Regions from separate parts of the Arthrobacter sp. J156 genome, predicted to be linked through region 3. Evidence: riboswitches for the same ligand, from Rfam matches in the RefSeq annotation. Region 3 holds a riboswitch; each other region holds the start of a gene.
The links. Region 3 has a riboswitch for S-adenosylmethionine ahead of AC0QR5_RS16245 (hypothetical protein). Riboswitches for the same ligand answer to the same signal wherever they lie in the genome.

Region 1 (3,419 bases), 990 kb from region 3:
GGCGGAGGGGCGCGGGATGTGCAGCAGGAAGACGGCGGCGAGGACGGCGAGCACGCCGAGCGGGATGTTCATCCAGAACGTCCAGCGCCAGCCCGGGCCCTCCGTGAGCCAGCCGCCGAGCAGTGGTCCGGCGACGGAGGAGAAGGCGAACACGCCGCCCATGATGCCCATGTACTTCCCGCGCTCGCGGGCGGGGACGACGTCGGCGATGATCGCCTGCGAGAGGATCATGAGCCCGCCGCCGCCGATGCCCTGGATGGCCCGGCCGAGGATGAGCACGTTCATGTCCTGGGCGAGGGCGCCGATCACGGAGCCGCCGATGAACACGATGATCGCGAAGAGCAGGAGCGGCTTGCGGCCGAACATGTCGCCGAGCTTGCCGTAGACGGGCATCATCACGGTCGAGGCCAGGATGAAGGCCGTGATGACCCAGGCCATGTGCTCGACGCCGTGCAGCTCGCCGACGATCGTCGGCAGGGCCGCGGCGAGCACGGTCTGGTTGAGGGAGGCGAGCAGCATGGTGACCATGAGGCCGCCGAAGAGCAGGACGAGGTGGTTCTTGCGGTCCGCCTCGGGGGCGGGCGGCTGCGCGGTGGTGCCGGGCGTGGTGGTGGAAGTGGTCATGGCCGGGGACGCAGGACCTTTCTGAAGACGTCGGTGGATTCGCCGAGGTGGGCGCCGAGCTCTTCGAGCGGGGCGCCGGGGAACTGGCGGTAGGTGAAGCGGACGATCGTGGCGGCGGCCATGAGCAGCGCGCGGCGGGCCGCGGGGTCCTCGCCGAGCTCGGCGGAGACGGTGGCCGGGTCCTCGCTGAGGCGGTCGTTGACGGCCGAGTCCACGAGGACCTCGGCGTCGTTGAGGTGCTGGACCACGCGCCCGCGCAGCTCGGGGTAGCGGCCGACGAGCTCCTTGCGGCGCTCGAAGCGGCTCCCATCGCCGACCACGGTGGACAGGACCTCCGCCATGAGCCGCACGGTGCGCTCGAGCAGCTCGGCGTCCGAGGCGCGGAAGCGCTCGATGAACTCCTGCCGGAGCTCGGGGGCGCGCATCCCGAGGACGGCGTCCTCCTTGGAGGGGAAGTAGTTGAAGAACGTGCGCTTGGAGATGCCGGCGCGGCGGGCGATCGAATCGACCGTGGCGGCGGCGAGGCCGTCCTCGAGGGCGAGGGCCGAGGCCGCCTCGTGGACGGCCCGCCAGGTCTCGAGGCGGTTGCGCTCGCGCAGGCTCAGGGGTGAATCATGCATGGGTACAGTTTATGCACCAGTGCAATCTTTGCACAACTGCAGGCCACGTGACCTTGGCCGCCTCCCGTGACGCCGGATGACGAGGTGACCCCGCGTGACGGAAGTCCTTGCCGCGGCCCGGGCCGGAGCGTGAGACTCGAGGCCAGGAATCAAGAGACCCGACCTGAAGGCCCTGGCCGGTCGGGCGGCAACCCTCCTCGCTGTAGCGGGGTGCCCCAGGTGACGATTCGACGCCCGCCGCGGCGGCGGGCGTAAGCACGGCGCACGCGCCCGCATGCGCCACGACGCGAAGGGCAGGACCCAACATGACCTCCACCACAGAACAGGCTGCGGGCACCGGCCAGCAGTCTCCCACCGGATCCGCCACCCCGAGGACCACCGACCTCGACGCCGAGCGCGCCCGCCGCCTCGACGACGCCGCGTCCTTCTGGGCGGGCCGCATCGGCGAGGACACGGCCAACGCGAAGGCCGTCTACCGCGCCCACGGCGTCTCGGAGCGCTCCGTCGCCACGCGCGTCACGGCGGGCCGCCACGAGTTCGTCGTCGACGAGCCCGCCGCGCTGGCCGGCGACGATTCGGACGCGAGCCCCGTCGAGTACGCCCTCGGCGCGCTCGTGTCCTGCCAGGTCGTGGTCTACCGGCTCTACGCGCACCAGCTCGGCGTCGCGATCGACTCGCTCGAGATCACGGCGGAGGGCGACCTCGACGTCCGCGGGATCTTCGGCGCCGATCCGGACACGCGCCCCGGCTTCACGGCGGTGCGCCTGACCGTTCACCTCAACGGGCCGGAAACCCCCGAGCGCTACGAGGAGCTGCACCAGGTCGTCGACGCGCGCTGCCCCGTGCTGGACCTCTTCGCCCGGCCGACCCCCGTCAGCGTCGAGCTCGCGGTCAACGCCGACTGAGGCCGGCCCGAGCGGCCGCGGCAGGGCAGCCGCGGCGGGCCGGACGACGGCGGGACCCTACGGCAGCGGGCGCCCCCGGGCCGCGGTCCACAAGCGGTACCAGTCCACGGCCCCCATGGCCGCGGCGGCCCGCTCCGCGCCGGCGCACGCGGCGATCCGCGCCGGGTTCGTGGTACCGATGACCGGGCGGATCCGGGCCGGGTGGCGCATGAGCCATCCCAGCACCACGGCCTCGGGCGCGCAGCCGAGGCCGTCGGCGAGTTCCCGGACGACGCCGGACGCCTCCTCCTCGGGCGACGCCGCCCCGCTCCCGGGGCGGGGCGCGGCACCCGGGCCGGGCTCCGGCGTCGTACTCCTGCCCGAGTAGCGTCCCTGGGCCAGTGCGCCCCACGCCTGCAGCTCCACGCCCTCCGCGCGGCAGTACTCGATCGTGCCCTCGGGGAAGGAGAGCGCCGCGCCCTCGGGGTGGTTGACGAGGACCTGGGACTCGAGCCAATCGCGCCGGTGCAGGCCCATCTCGAGCTGGTTGACCGCCGGCGCCTCGCCGAGCGCGGACTGGAGCGCGCGCATCTGGGCCGCCGACATGTTCGAGACGCCGAGTCGGCCGACCTTGCCGGCGTCCCGCAGCCCGGCGAACGCGGCCGCGACATCCTCCATCGGGGTCAGCGGGTCCGGGCGGTGGATCAGCAGCGCGTCGAGCCGTTCGATCCCGAGCCGGCGCAGGATGTCCTCGACGCGGGCCGTGAGGACGGCGGGCGAGGAGTCGTAGCGGCCGCCCGACCCGTCGGGGCCCGCGAGCACGATCCCGCACTTGGACTGCAGCTCGATCTCGTCCCGCAGGCCGGGCCGCTCCGCGAGGACCCGGCCGAAGACCTCTTCCGCCTTGCCGCGCGTGTAGATGTCGGCGTGGTCGAAGAGGGTGATGCCCGCTTCGAGGGCCGCGTCGACCGCGGCGTGGGCGGTGGCCAGGTCGCCGGCGTCCGGCGGCGCGTCGTCCCACCCGCCGCCGAGTCCCATGCAGCCGAACACCAATCGCGATCCGTCACCCGCCATCCCCCCACGTTATCCACTCCCGGGCGGTGATGGGCCGCTCAAACAACGGAAATCGGGATCGTGATGCGGGGCCGGGGCGGCGGGCCTCAGCCGTAGACGAGCGTGCGGAGCAGGTGCGTCGCGACGCCGATCGCCGCCCCGGCCGCCACCTGGCCGGGGGTGTGCGCCCGCAGGACGTGGCGCGACCAGCCCACCGCGGCCGCCGCCGCGAGCCCGG
Region 2 (3,419 bases), 1.4 Mb from region 3:
GCGTCGTCGAGCCGGTCCAGGGGGTCGAAGCCCTCCGGCGCGCCGTCCTCCGGCTTGGACAGCAGGAGGTAGGTCACGGGGCCCACGAGGACCGGGCGCAGCACGGAACCGGCGGCCGCGTGGCGCGCGATGGTCGAGCTCAGGCGGTGGGCGAGCGGCGCGAACGCGGTGTCCGGTCCGATCTCGGGGACGAGGTAGTGGTAGTTCGTGTCGAACCACTTGGTCAGCTCGAGCGGTGCCCGCTCGGCGTCGCCTCGGGCCAGGGTGAAGTAGCCGGCCGTGTCCACCGAACCGTCGGAGGCGGCGAGGTCGGCGAAGCGGCGCGGCAGGGCGCCGAGGGCCGCGGTCGTGTCGAGGACCTGGTCGTAGAGGGCGAAGTCGGCCGGGATCGAGGAGTCCTGCGCGTCCAGGCCGAGCTCGACGAGCCGCGCGACGGTGTCCTCCTGCAGCCGTTCGGCGGCCGCGTCCAGCCCGGCCTCGTCGAGGCGGCCGGCCCAATGGGCCTCGACGGCCTTCTTGAGCTCGCGGGCGGGGCCGATGCGGGGGTAGCCGAGGATGGTGGCTTCGGGGAAGCGGGGGGTGGTGGTCATGGTGTCCTCCTGGGTGGGGTTGGGTCAGAGTGCGGGGGCGAGGGCCCGGCCGGCGCCGGCGAGCCCGAGCTCGTGGACGACGTCAAGCGAGCCGAGGGGGTCGTTGAAGGTGTACAGGTGTAGTCCGGGGGCCCCGTCGTCGAACGCGGCGCGGGCGAGGGCGGCGGCCGCCTGGACGCCGATCGCACGCCGCTCGGCGTCGCTCCGGGCCCCCTCGAGGCGGGACAGCAGGGCCGCGTCGGGTGCGACGCCGGCGAGCGCGGAGAGGCGCAGGAGGCGCCGCACGCTGTTGACCGGCATGATGCCCGGCACGATCGGGATCGTCACGCCCGCGGCCCGGGCGGCCGCGACGAGCCCCGCGTACTGCGCGGGCTCGAAGTAGATCTGCGTGATCGCGAAGTTCGCCCCGGAGCGCTCCTTGGACAGGAGCACCTCGACGTCGTGCTGGAACGAGGGCGACTCGGGGTGGCGCGTGGGGTAGGCGGCGACGCCGATGGCCAGGCGGCCGGCCGCGAGCGTCGCGGAGCGGCGGTCCTCGACCTGCCGGATGAGCTCCACGAGGTAGCGGGCGAACGGCAGCTCGCCGCGGTCCCCGCCCGGATCGGCGGGCAGGTCCCCGCGCAGGGCCAGGACGCCGCGGACGCCGAGCCCCACGAGCCGGCTGACGAGGGCGTCGAGCGAGGCCCGGGTCTCCCCGACGCACGTCAAGTGGGCCAGGGGCCGCAGCCGTGTGTTCTCGATCAGGTGGGTGATGAGCTCGACCGAGGCGGCGCGGCGCTCGGCGGTGCCGTTGTACGTCACCGAGACGTAGTCGGGGGCCGTGGCGCGCAGCGCCTCGACGGCCTCCAGGACCGTCTCGCGGCTCGCGGCGTCCCGCGGCGGGTAGAGCTCGTAGGACAACGACGGCGGACTGGCCGTCAGGGGTTCGGACATGGTTCCTCCTCGCGGTATGCAAGGGAGTGCACCGCGGCTCCCGGGGACGGCCGGGACGTGGATGCGTCTCCATCGCTTCTGGCGGTAGCACCGTTCCGGGACTCCGGGTGGTTGCTGCGGCGTCGTCGATCCAGATCTCTCGGCCGCTCTTGATGGGTTGGTGCATTCATCTAAGGCACACGGTGCCCCGGGCGGCAAGCACGGCCGCGGCGGGCGCTTCACAGTCCCGCATGTGTCCGGATGTGACGACCCGGCCCGCGCGGGCCGGGCCGTCGGCGCGTCATCCCCGGCGGATCCGGGTCACATGACGCGCGTGTGACGGGGAGCGTGGGGGAAGTAGTCTGTGGGGCATGGCTAAGCGAACTCCGGCGGAGCACGTCGAACTCATCAGGAACGGATACGTCTTCGAGGGCCCCTCCATGGGCCTCGGCGCCGCGGTCGTGGACGGCGCGGTCCACCCCGAGGCGCAGGTCCGCCTGCCGCTCGGGATGATGAACCGGCACGGCCTCGTGGCCGGGGCGACCGGCACGGGCAAGACCATCACCCTGCAGGTCATGGCCGAGCAGCTCAGCGAGAACGGGGTCCCCGTGTTCCTCGCGGATGTGAAAGGGGACCTCACGGGCCTGTCCACCCCCGGTGCCGGCGGCGAGAAGCTCCTGGCCCGCACGGCGGGCGTGGGCATGGACTGGTCGCCCGCGGACTTCCCGGTGGAGTACTACGCGCTCGGCGGCGACGGCACCGGCGTGCCGGTGCGCGCCACGGTCTCGGCGTTCGGGCCGCTGCTCCTGTCCCGCGTCATGGACCTGAACGAGACCCAGGAGTCGAGCCTCCAGCTCGTCTTCCACTACGCGGACCAGAAGGAGCTGGAGCTCTACGACCTCAAGGACCTCCGCGCCGTCGTCCAGCACTTGACCTCGGATGCGGGCAAGGCGGAGCTGGCCGAGCTCGGCGGGCTCTCCAAGGCCACGGCGGGCGTGATCCTGCGCGAGCTCGTCACGCTCGAGGCCCAGGGCCTGGACCGCTTCTTCGGCGAGCCCGAGTTCGACACGGCGGAGCTGCTGCGCACGGCCCCCGACGGCCGCGGCGTGATCTCCTGCCTCGAGCTGCCGACGCTCCTGCAGAAGCCGCTCGTGTTCTCCACCTTCCTCATGTGGCTCCTCGCGGACCTCTTCGCCGAGCTCCCGGAGGTCGGCGATCCGGAGAAGCCCAAGCTCGTCTTCTTCCTCGACGAGGCCCACTTGCTCTTCCGCGGCGCGTCCAAGGCCTTCCTCGAATCCATCACGACGACGGTGCGCCTGATCCGGTCCAAGGGCGTGGGCGTGTTCTTCGTGACGCAGACGCCGAAGGACGTCCCGGCCGACGTCCTGGGCCAGCTCGCGAACCGCGTTCAGCACGCCTTGCGCGCCTTCACGCCGGACGACGCCAAGGCCCTCAAGGCGACCGTCTCGACGTTCCCCGTGAGCGACTACGACCTCAGCGCGGCGCTCACGCAGGCGGGCACGGGCGAGGCGATCGTGACGGTCATGAACGAGAAGGGCGCACCGACCCCGGTCGCGTGGACGCGGATGTGGTCCCCGCGCTCCACGATGGGCGCGTCGGAGGCCTCCGTCGTCGAGCGCGTCGTCGCGGAGTCGGCCCTCCTGCAGGTCTACGGCACGCCCGTGGACCGCGAGTCGGCCTTCGAGAAGCTCAAGGGCGCGGCCGGGACCCCGGGTACGACGCCGGAGCCCTCCTCCCCGGCCACCGGCGGCTCGGTCGCGGGGCACGTCCCGGGACGCGGGCAGAGCCAGGCGGACATCGACGCCGAGGCCCGGCGCATCGAGGAGGAGATCCTGGGCCGCCCCAGCACGCTGCCGCCGACGACGCCAGGCCGGGCCCCGTCGTCGTCCCCGAAGC
Region 3 (3,419 bases):
CGGGCAGACGCGGATGCTCATGCCGGACAAGACGTACTTCTCGCTCGAACAGCCCCTCTTCGACAAGCTGCGCGAGCTCGTCACCGAGGCCGGACAGCTCACGGAGAAGTCCCACGAGCTGCGCCTCACGCGCTACCAGGCCTCGCTGTGGGAGGAGCTCGACGCCCTCGCGACCCACACGGAGGGCCCGGACTCGTGGTTCGCGGGCGTCGGCGCCCTGCTCGGGGCGGCCGAGGGCGAGCCGGCGGAACTACCCGGCACGCTCGACGCCCGGCTGCGCCCCTACCAGCACGAGGGCTTCACATGGCTCGCCCGCTTGTGGCGCAACGGGCTCGGCGGGGTCCTCGCCGACGACATGGGCCTCGGCAAGACCGTGCAGACCCTCGCCCTCATGCTCCACGCCAAGGAGCAGTGGGCGTCCGCCGACCCGGCCCCCGCCCCCGCGGCGCTCGAGGCGGCGGCCGGGGCCCCGGCGTCGTCCTCCGCCCTGGTGCCCGGCCCCTTCCTCGTCGTTGCCCCCACCTCCGTCGTCTCGAACTGGGCCGACGAGGCCGCGCGCTTCGCCCCCTCGCTCACGGTCGCCGCCGTCACCGACACCCAGGCCCGCGCCCCGCGGCGGCTGGCCGAACTCGCCGCGGAGAACGACGTCGTCGTCACCTCCTACACCCTCTTCCGGCTCGACGCCGAGGCCTACCACTCCGTGCACTGGGCCGGGCTCGTGCTCGACGAGGCGCAGTTCGTGAAGAACAAGGCGACCAAGGCCCACCACGCGGCCCGCGACCTGAACGCGCGCTTCAAGCTCGCCATCACGGGCACGCCCATGGAGAACAACCTCATGGAGCTCTGGTCGATCTTCGCGATCACCTCCCCCGGGCTCTTCCCCTCCGCCGTGCGCTTCGCCGAGCAGTACCAGCGGCCCATCGAGAAGCAGGGCCTCGACGAGCCGCTCGCGCGGCTGCGGCGGCGGATCCGGCCGTTTATGCTGCGCCGCACCAAGTCCGCCGTGGTCACCGACCTGCCGCCCAAGCAGGAGCAGGTCCTGCACGTCGAGCTCGCGCCGAAGCACCGGAAGATCTACGACACCCACCTGCAGCGCGAGCGGCAGAAGATCCTGCGCCTCGTCGAGGACATGGACCGGAACCGCTTCACGATCTTCCAGTCGCTGACCCTGCTGCGGATGCTCTCGCTCGACGCCTCGCTCGTGGACCCCGAGTACGACGGCGTGGCGTCCGCCAAGCTCGACGTCCTGTTCGAGCAGCTCGAGGACGTCCTCGCCGAGGGACACCGCGCGCTCGTGTTCAGCCAGTTCACCTCCTTCCTCAAGAAGGCCGCGGCCCGACTCGAGACCGAGGGCGTCGAGTACGCGTACCTCGACGGCTCCACGCGGCGCCGCGCCGACGTGATCGCGGAGTTCAAGTCCGGCCGCGCCCCCGTGTTCCTGATCTCGCTCAAGGCCGGCGGCTTCGGCCTGAACCTGACCGAGGCCGACTACTGCTTCCTCCTGGACCCGTGGTGGAACCCCGCCGCCGAATCCCAGGCCGTGGACCGGACGCACCGGATCGGGCAGACGCGCAACGTCATGGTGTACCGGCTGGTCGCCAAGGACACGATCGAGGACAAGGTGGTGGCGCTGCAGGACGCCAAGCGGAAGCTGATCTCCTCCGTCATGGACGAGGGCGAGGGCTTCGGCTCCGCGATGACGGCCGACGACATCCGCGGCCTCCTGGAGGCCTAGGACGCGTCATCCGGGGTCATCCGGCGGCGCCGAGGGGCGTTGTGCCCCGGAGTACGACGCCGGATGTCGGCCCGGGCGCCGCGGCCTTGCCACGGCTCCGGTACCGGTGCCTAGACTGGTTCCAGCTTCACGAGACATGGCGCCAAGCTCCGACTGGCCATGCACCAACCCCACTGCGAACCGCGGCACGTCCGCGGACCGGATTGTTCGGCGGGTGGTTCGGATGACGAAGCGGCCCGCGCGCAGCCGCGTCCGGGCAAGGACAGTCCGGAAGGAACGCCATGGCGACTCTTCAGCATCCCCTCACCGGCCCCGACGGGCCGGCTTCCCCGGCCTCCCGCGGTGCGGCCGCCGGCGCCACGACCGCCGCCCCGCGCCGGTCCGCCCGCCGCCCCGCGGCCCGCTCGGCGCCGCGCTTCGCGGGCGACTGGGTCTCCGCCACGCTCCGGCTCGACGCCCACCGCCGCATCGTGCGCCTGAATACGGGCGAGGTGGAGTGGCTCCTCGAGGCGGAGGACTTCGACGCCGTCTCCGAGGCCGTCCGCGGGCGCGTGCTCGCGGACGTGGAGTGGAGCCCGGACCTGCGCCGGCTCCTCGTCCCCGGCGCCCACGAGCGGGCCGGGACGTCGTTCTTCCGGCTGCGTCCTACGGGGTCAGCATGACCTTGATGGAACGCCGCTCGTCCATCGCCCGGTAGGCCTCGGCCGCCTCCTCGAGCGGCAGCACCGCGTCGAAGACCCGTCCCGGGTCGATCCGGCCCTCGAGGACGTCCTCGAGCAGCTCGGGCAGGTAGGCGCGCGTCGAGGCCGCCCCGCCGCCGACGGAGATGTTCTTGGAGAAGAGGACCCCGATCGGCAGCTCCGCGCCTCCCGCCGGGACGCCGACGAAGCCCACGGAACCGCCGGGCCGGGTCGAGCGCAGCGCCTGGTCCATGGACTCGGCGCTCCCGACGCATTCGAGCACGCAGTCCGCGAGCACCCCGCCCAGCAGCCCACGCACCCGCGCGGCGGCCTCCTGGCCGCGCTCCGCGACGACGTCGTCCGCCCCGAACTCCCGGGCGAGCGCGGCACGGTCGTCGTGGCGGGACATCGCGATGATCCGCTCGGCACCGAGCCGCTTCGCCGCGAGGACGGCACACAGGCCCACGGCGCCGTCGCCGACCACGACGACGCTCTTGCCGGGCCCGACCCCGGCGGCGACGGCCGCGTGGTGCCCCGTGCCCATGACGTCCGAGAGGGTCAGGAGGGACTTGAGCAGGGCCTCGTCCGGCAGTCCGTCCGCGCCCTCGCGGCGGTCCGCGGGGATCCGCTCGAGCGGGACGGCCACGAGCGTGCCGTCCGCGTTGGGGACACGGACCGCCTCGCCCTGGCCGCCGTCGACGGGCAGCCCGTGCTCGTCCTGACCGCCCCAGGAGGCGCGGTGCTCGCACGCCACGTGGACGCCATCGCGGCACGCCGGGCAGCGACCGCAGCTGTTGGCCCACGGGGCGATCACGAAGTCGCCGGGAGTCAGGGTCTCGACACCGTCCCCGACCTGCTCGACGATGCCGACGAACTCGTGGCCGATCGCCCGGGGGTCCTCCGTGGGGCGCACGCCGCGGTAGGGCCAGAGGTCGGAGCCGCAGACGCAGCTGGCGGTCACCCGCACCACGGCGTCCGAGGCCGCGAGGAGGCGGGGCTCCGGG
Region 4 (3,419 bases), 890 kb from region 3:
AGACGCTGACCAAGGGCATGCGCGTCATCGCCCAGGGCCGGCTGAAGTCGCGTTCCTACGAAACCAAGGAAGGCGAAAAGCGCACCGTGATCGAGCTTGAGGTCGACGAGATCGGCCCCTCGCTGCGGTACGCCTCCGCGACCGTCAAGCGCGTCCAGCGCGGTGGCGGCGGTGGCGGCGGCGGGTTCGACGGAGGAAACTCCGGCGGATTCGGCGGCGGCAACGCGGGAGGCTTCGGCGGCGGCAACGCCGGCGCGGGCTCCGGCGCGTCTTCCGGCGGCTGGAACAACGCCCCGGCCGAGGACCCCTGGTCCTCTCCCTCGACCGCCGGCAGCGGCGGCTGGGGCAGCAACCCGGGCAACGACGAACCGCCCTTCTAAACACCTAGATATATCCACCATCCCGCAGAACAGTTCTGCGGGCTCCACCTGATAAAGGAGCTCCACGATGGCTAAGGCTGAACTCCGTAAGCCCAAACCAAAGTCCAATCCCTTGAAGGCCGCTGACATCACCGTCATCGACTACAAGGACGTCGCCTTGCTGCGCAAGTTCATCTCCGACCGCGGAAAGATCCGTGCCCGTCGCGTGACCGGCGTCTCCGTCCAGGAGCAGCGCAAGATCGCCCAGGCCATCAAGAACGCGCGCGAGGTTGCCCTGCTGCCTTACTCCGGCGCTGGCCGCGGCTAGGGAAGGGGAAACACACCATGGCAAAGCTCATTCTGACCCACGAAGTGACGGGTCTTGGCACCGCTGGCGACATCGTCGAGGTGAAGAACGGTTACGCCCGTAACTACCTTCTCCCCCGCGGCTTCGCCATCACCTGGACCAAGGGCGGCGAGAAGCAGGTCGAGTCGATCAAGGCCGCCCGCGCCGCGCGCGCCGTTGCCTCCCTCGAGGATGCGCAGCAGCTCGCCGCGTCGCTGACCGGCAAGCCGGTCAAGCTGACCGTCAAGGCCGGCGAGTCCGGACGCCTGTTCGGCACCGTCAAGGCCGAGGACGTCGCGAAGGCCGTCGAGTCGGCCGGCCTCGGATCCATCGACAAGCGCAAGGTCGAGCTGCCGGAGCACATCAAGTCGCTCGGCAACTACCAGGCCACCGTGCGCCTGCACGAGGACGTCTCCGCCACGATCGACCTGCAGGTCGTCCCGGCGAAGAAGAAGTAGCATCCCGGTCCCGGAGCCTCTCCGGAGCCCGTGAAGGACCTCCGTCCCTGGTGGACGGGGGTCCTTCCGCGTTCGGGCCCTCCTTGCGAAATGTTGCGCCGACCTTTGACCCGCCCGTCCGGGTGTGCCTAGCGTTGGTGGTGAATCAAGAGTGTCGACATCCAAGCCCTGGCTCGTCGGCCGGCAACCCTCTCACGGTAGTGGGGTGCTCCAGGTGATGATTCGGCCGGCCGGATGCCCCGGTGCGGCAAGTACCGCGCATCGACGGTGCACCCTGAGGGTGCGCGCCCCGGTGTGCCGCACACCGGAGGAAGCCATGTCCCTGTCCCAGGACCTCAGCCCCAATACCCTGCGCAACGCCTTTGCCCAGCACCCGTCCGGGATCGCCGCGCTGTGCGCGATCGTCGACGACCAGCCGCAGGGGATCGTCGCCTCGTCCTTCACCGTCGGCGTCTCGCTCGAGCCCCCGCTCGTCCTGTTCTCCGCCCAGAACAGCTCCCGCACGTGGCCGAAGCTGCGCGACTCGGCCCGCATCGGCGTCTCGATCCTCGGCGAGGGGCACGACGGCGTCTGCAAGCAGATCGCCTCGAAGTCGGGGGACCGCTTCGCCGGGCTCCGGCTCGACTCCACGGACGAGGGCGCCCTCTTCCTCCACGACGCCTCGCTGTGGCTTGACTGCAGCATCGAGCAGGAGATCCCGGCCGGGGACCACACCGTCGTCCTGCTGCGCGTCCACGGCCACGCCACGCACGACGGGGCGAACGCGCCGCTCGTCTTCCACGGCTCGGCGTTCCGCCGCCTCCACTCCGAGACGTTCGTCTAGGACGAGGTTCGTCGAGGAACCCGTCGGGGAAGCGGTTCCCGGTCCGGCGCTACTTCCCCGCGAGCGAGTCGATGAACTGCTTGGCTTCGGTCAGCGAGATCCCCGTGTCCTGGCGGACCTTCTTGATCGCGGCGATGTGCTGGCCCCGCCGCACGAGTTCGAGGACCGCCTGGTAGTCGGCGTTGGAGGCGCTCGGGGCCGCCGTCGGATCGACCGCCGTGCGCCGCCCGAAAGCCGTCGGGTCGCTCGGAGCCGCCTCGGCCGAGGTCCGCGAGGCGCTGATGCCGGGTCCGCGCGTGGTGGGCACCTCCGGCCGGCCGCTGCGCTCCCGTGCCGCGCGCTGGGCGGCGAGCGTGCGCTCGGTCGTGGCCCGGCGGAGCTCGTCGGCCTTGCGTGCGTCGTCGAGCTGGTGTTGCGCGGCCTCCGCATTGAGCCGCTGGATGTAGACGTCGGCCTCGTTGAGCTCGTTGCGGGGCCGCGTGACGAACACCCAGCGGATGAGGGCGGCTGCGCCGACGATCAGCGCCGTCCAGATGAGGATCGTGGCCATCAGTTCCATGTCGGGGCTCCCAGCGTCGTTGATTCCCGCCCGGGACGGGGCCCACGGGCTTCGGGATCGGCCATGCCCCAGTATCCCAGCGCCGGGACGCCCGGAACAACCACACGCCCGGCCGTTCGTGCACAGATCCCGGGCGTGTCTGTGGATACCGGCCGGTCACCTGTGGAGAACGCCGTTCCAGCGGAGGGTTTTCCCCAACGAAACCTGCAAGTGGCACCTGAATGTTGATGACAAACTTTCTTCCACCAACAGCTAGCAGAGGATGTTTTACCTAGTCAGAGCCGGATTGATTCTGAAATTGGCATTTCATCCACAGCTTCCTCCCCAAGCTGTGCACATAACGGGCCCCTCTTCCCACAGCTTCTCCACATGGGCTGTGGATAACTGTCTTGGGAACGGGCGGGAGAGGGGCTAGGGTGACAGCACTCCACCACTATCCACAGCCGTCCATGCCGCTCCCTGCGCGCGGCGGCGGCTGGGATACTGGGGAGGGCATCATGGGCCCGCCGCCGGCGGCCCCGGGGCAGCGGGCGAAAGGAACGGCGTGTCACTGGCGCAGACCGAACAGGGCGGATCGAGGGACGCCGACCTCGCGCGCACCCCGCCGCAGGACCTCGTCGCCGAACAGAGCGTGCTCGGCGGGATGATGCTCTCCAAGGACGCCATCGCCGACTGCGTGGAGGTGCTCCGCGGGATCGACTTCTACCGCCCGGCCCACGAGTCGATCTTCGAGGCCATCATCGACCTCTACGGCCGCGGCGAGCCCGCCGACGCGGTCACCGTCTCGGACCTGCTCACCAAGCGCGGCGAGATCTCCCGCATCGGCGGCCCCGCCTACCTGCACACCCTCATCCAGTCCGTGCCCACGGCGGCC

Region 1: it holds a riboswitch for S-adenosylmethionine, as region 3 does, so the genes downstream of both, AC0QR5_RS11550 (OsmC family protein) here and AC0QR5_RS16245 (hypothetical protein) in region 3, are expected to answer to the same signal.
Region 2: it holds a riboswitch for S-adenosylmethionine, as region 3 does, so the genes downstream of both, AC0QR5_RS09770 (methylenetetrahydrofolate reductase) here and AC0QR5_RS16245 (hypothetical protein) in region 3, are expected to answer to the same signal.
Region 4: it holds a riboswitch for S-adenosylmethionine, as region 3 does, so the genes downstream of both, AC0QR5_RS12035 (flavin reductase family protein) here and AC0QR5_RS16245 (hypothetical protein) in region 3, are expected to answer to the same signal.

The regions. Positions count from the first base shown of each region.
Region 1 covers NZ_CM149650.1:2,524,964-2,528,382, forward strand. Annotated here, with positions in the region: gene AC0QR5_RS11540 (MDR family MFS transporter) at 1-624, opposite strand, end outside; gene AC0QR5_RS11545 (TetR/AcrR family transcriptional regulator) at 621-1,244, opposite strand; SAM riboswitch class IV at 1,392-1,508, shown strand; gene AC0QR5_RS11550 (OsmC family protein) at 1,550-2,149, shown strand; gene AC0QR5_RS11555 (aldo/keto reductase) at 2,207-3,202, opposite strand; gene AC0QR5_RS11560 (hypothetical protein) at 3,289-3,419, opposite strand, start outside.
Region 2 covers NZ_CM149650.1:2,143,362-2,146,780, forward strand. Annotated here, with positions in the region: gene metE (5-methyltetrahydropteroyltriglutamate--homocysteine S-methyltransferase) at 1-590, opposite strand, end outside; gene AC0QR5_RS09770 (methylenetetrahydrofolate reductase) at 615-1,523, opposite strand; SAM riboswitch class I at 1,590-1,682, opposite strand; gene AC0QR5_RS09775 (helicase HerA-like domain-containing protein) at 1,874-3,419, shown strand, end outside.
Region 3 covers NZ_CM149650.1:3,510,673-3,514,091, reverse strand. Annotated here, with positions in the region: gene AC0QR5_RS16250 (DEAD/DEAH box helicase) at 1-1,735, shown strand, start outside; SAM riboswitch class IV at 1,861-2,004, shown strand; gene AC0QR5_RS16245 (hypothetical protein) at 2,017-2,397, shown strand; gene AC0QR5_RS16240 (zinc-dependent alcohol dehydrogenase family protein) at 2,381-3,419, opposite strand, start outside.
Region 4 covers NZ_CM149650.1:2,621,379-2,624,797, reverse strand. Annotated here, with positions in the region: gene AC0QR5_RS12050 (single-stranded DNA-binding protein) at 1-380, shown strand, start outside; gene rpsR (30S ribosomal protein S18) at 448-687, shown strand; gene rplI (50S ribosomal protein L9) at 705-1,163, shown strand; SAM riboswitch class IV at 1,307-1,423, shown strand; gene AC0QR5_RS12035 (flavin reductase family protein) at 1,480-1,986, shown strand; gene AC0QR5_RS12030 (hypothetical protein) at 2,036-2,545, opposite strand; gene dnaB (replicative DNA helicase) at 3,090-3,419, shown strand, end outside.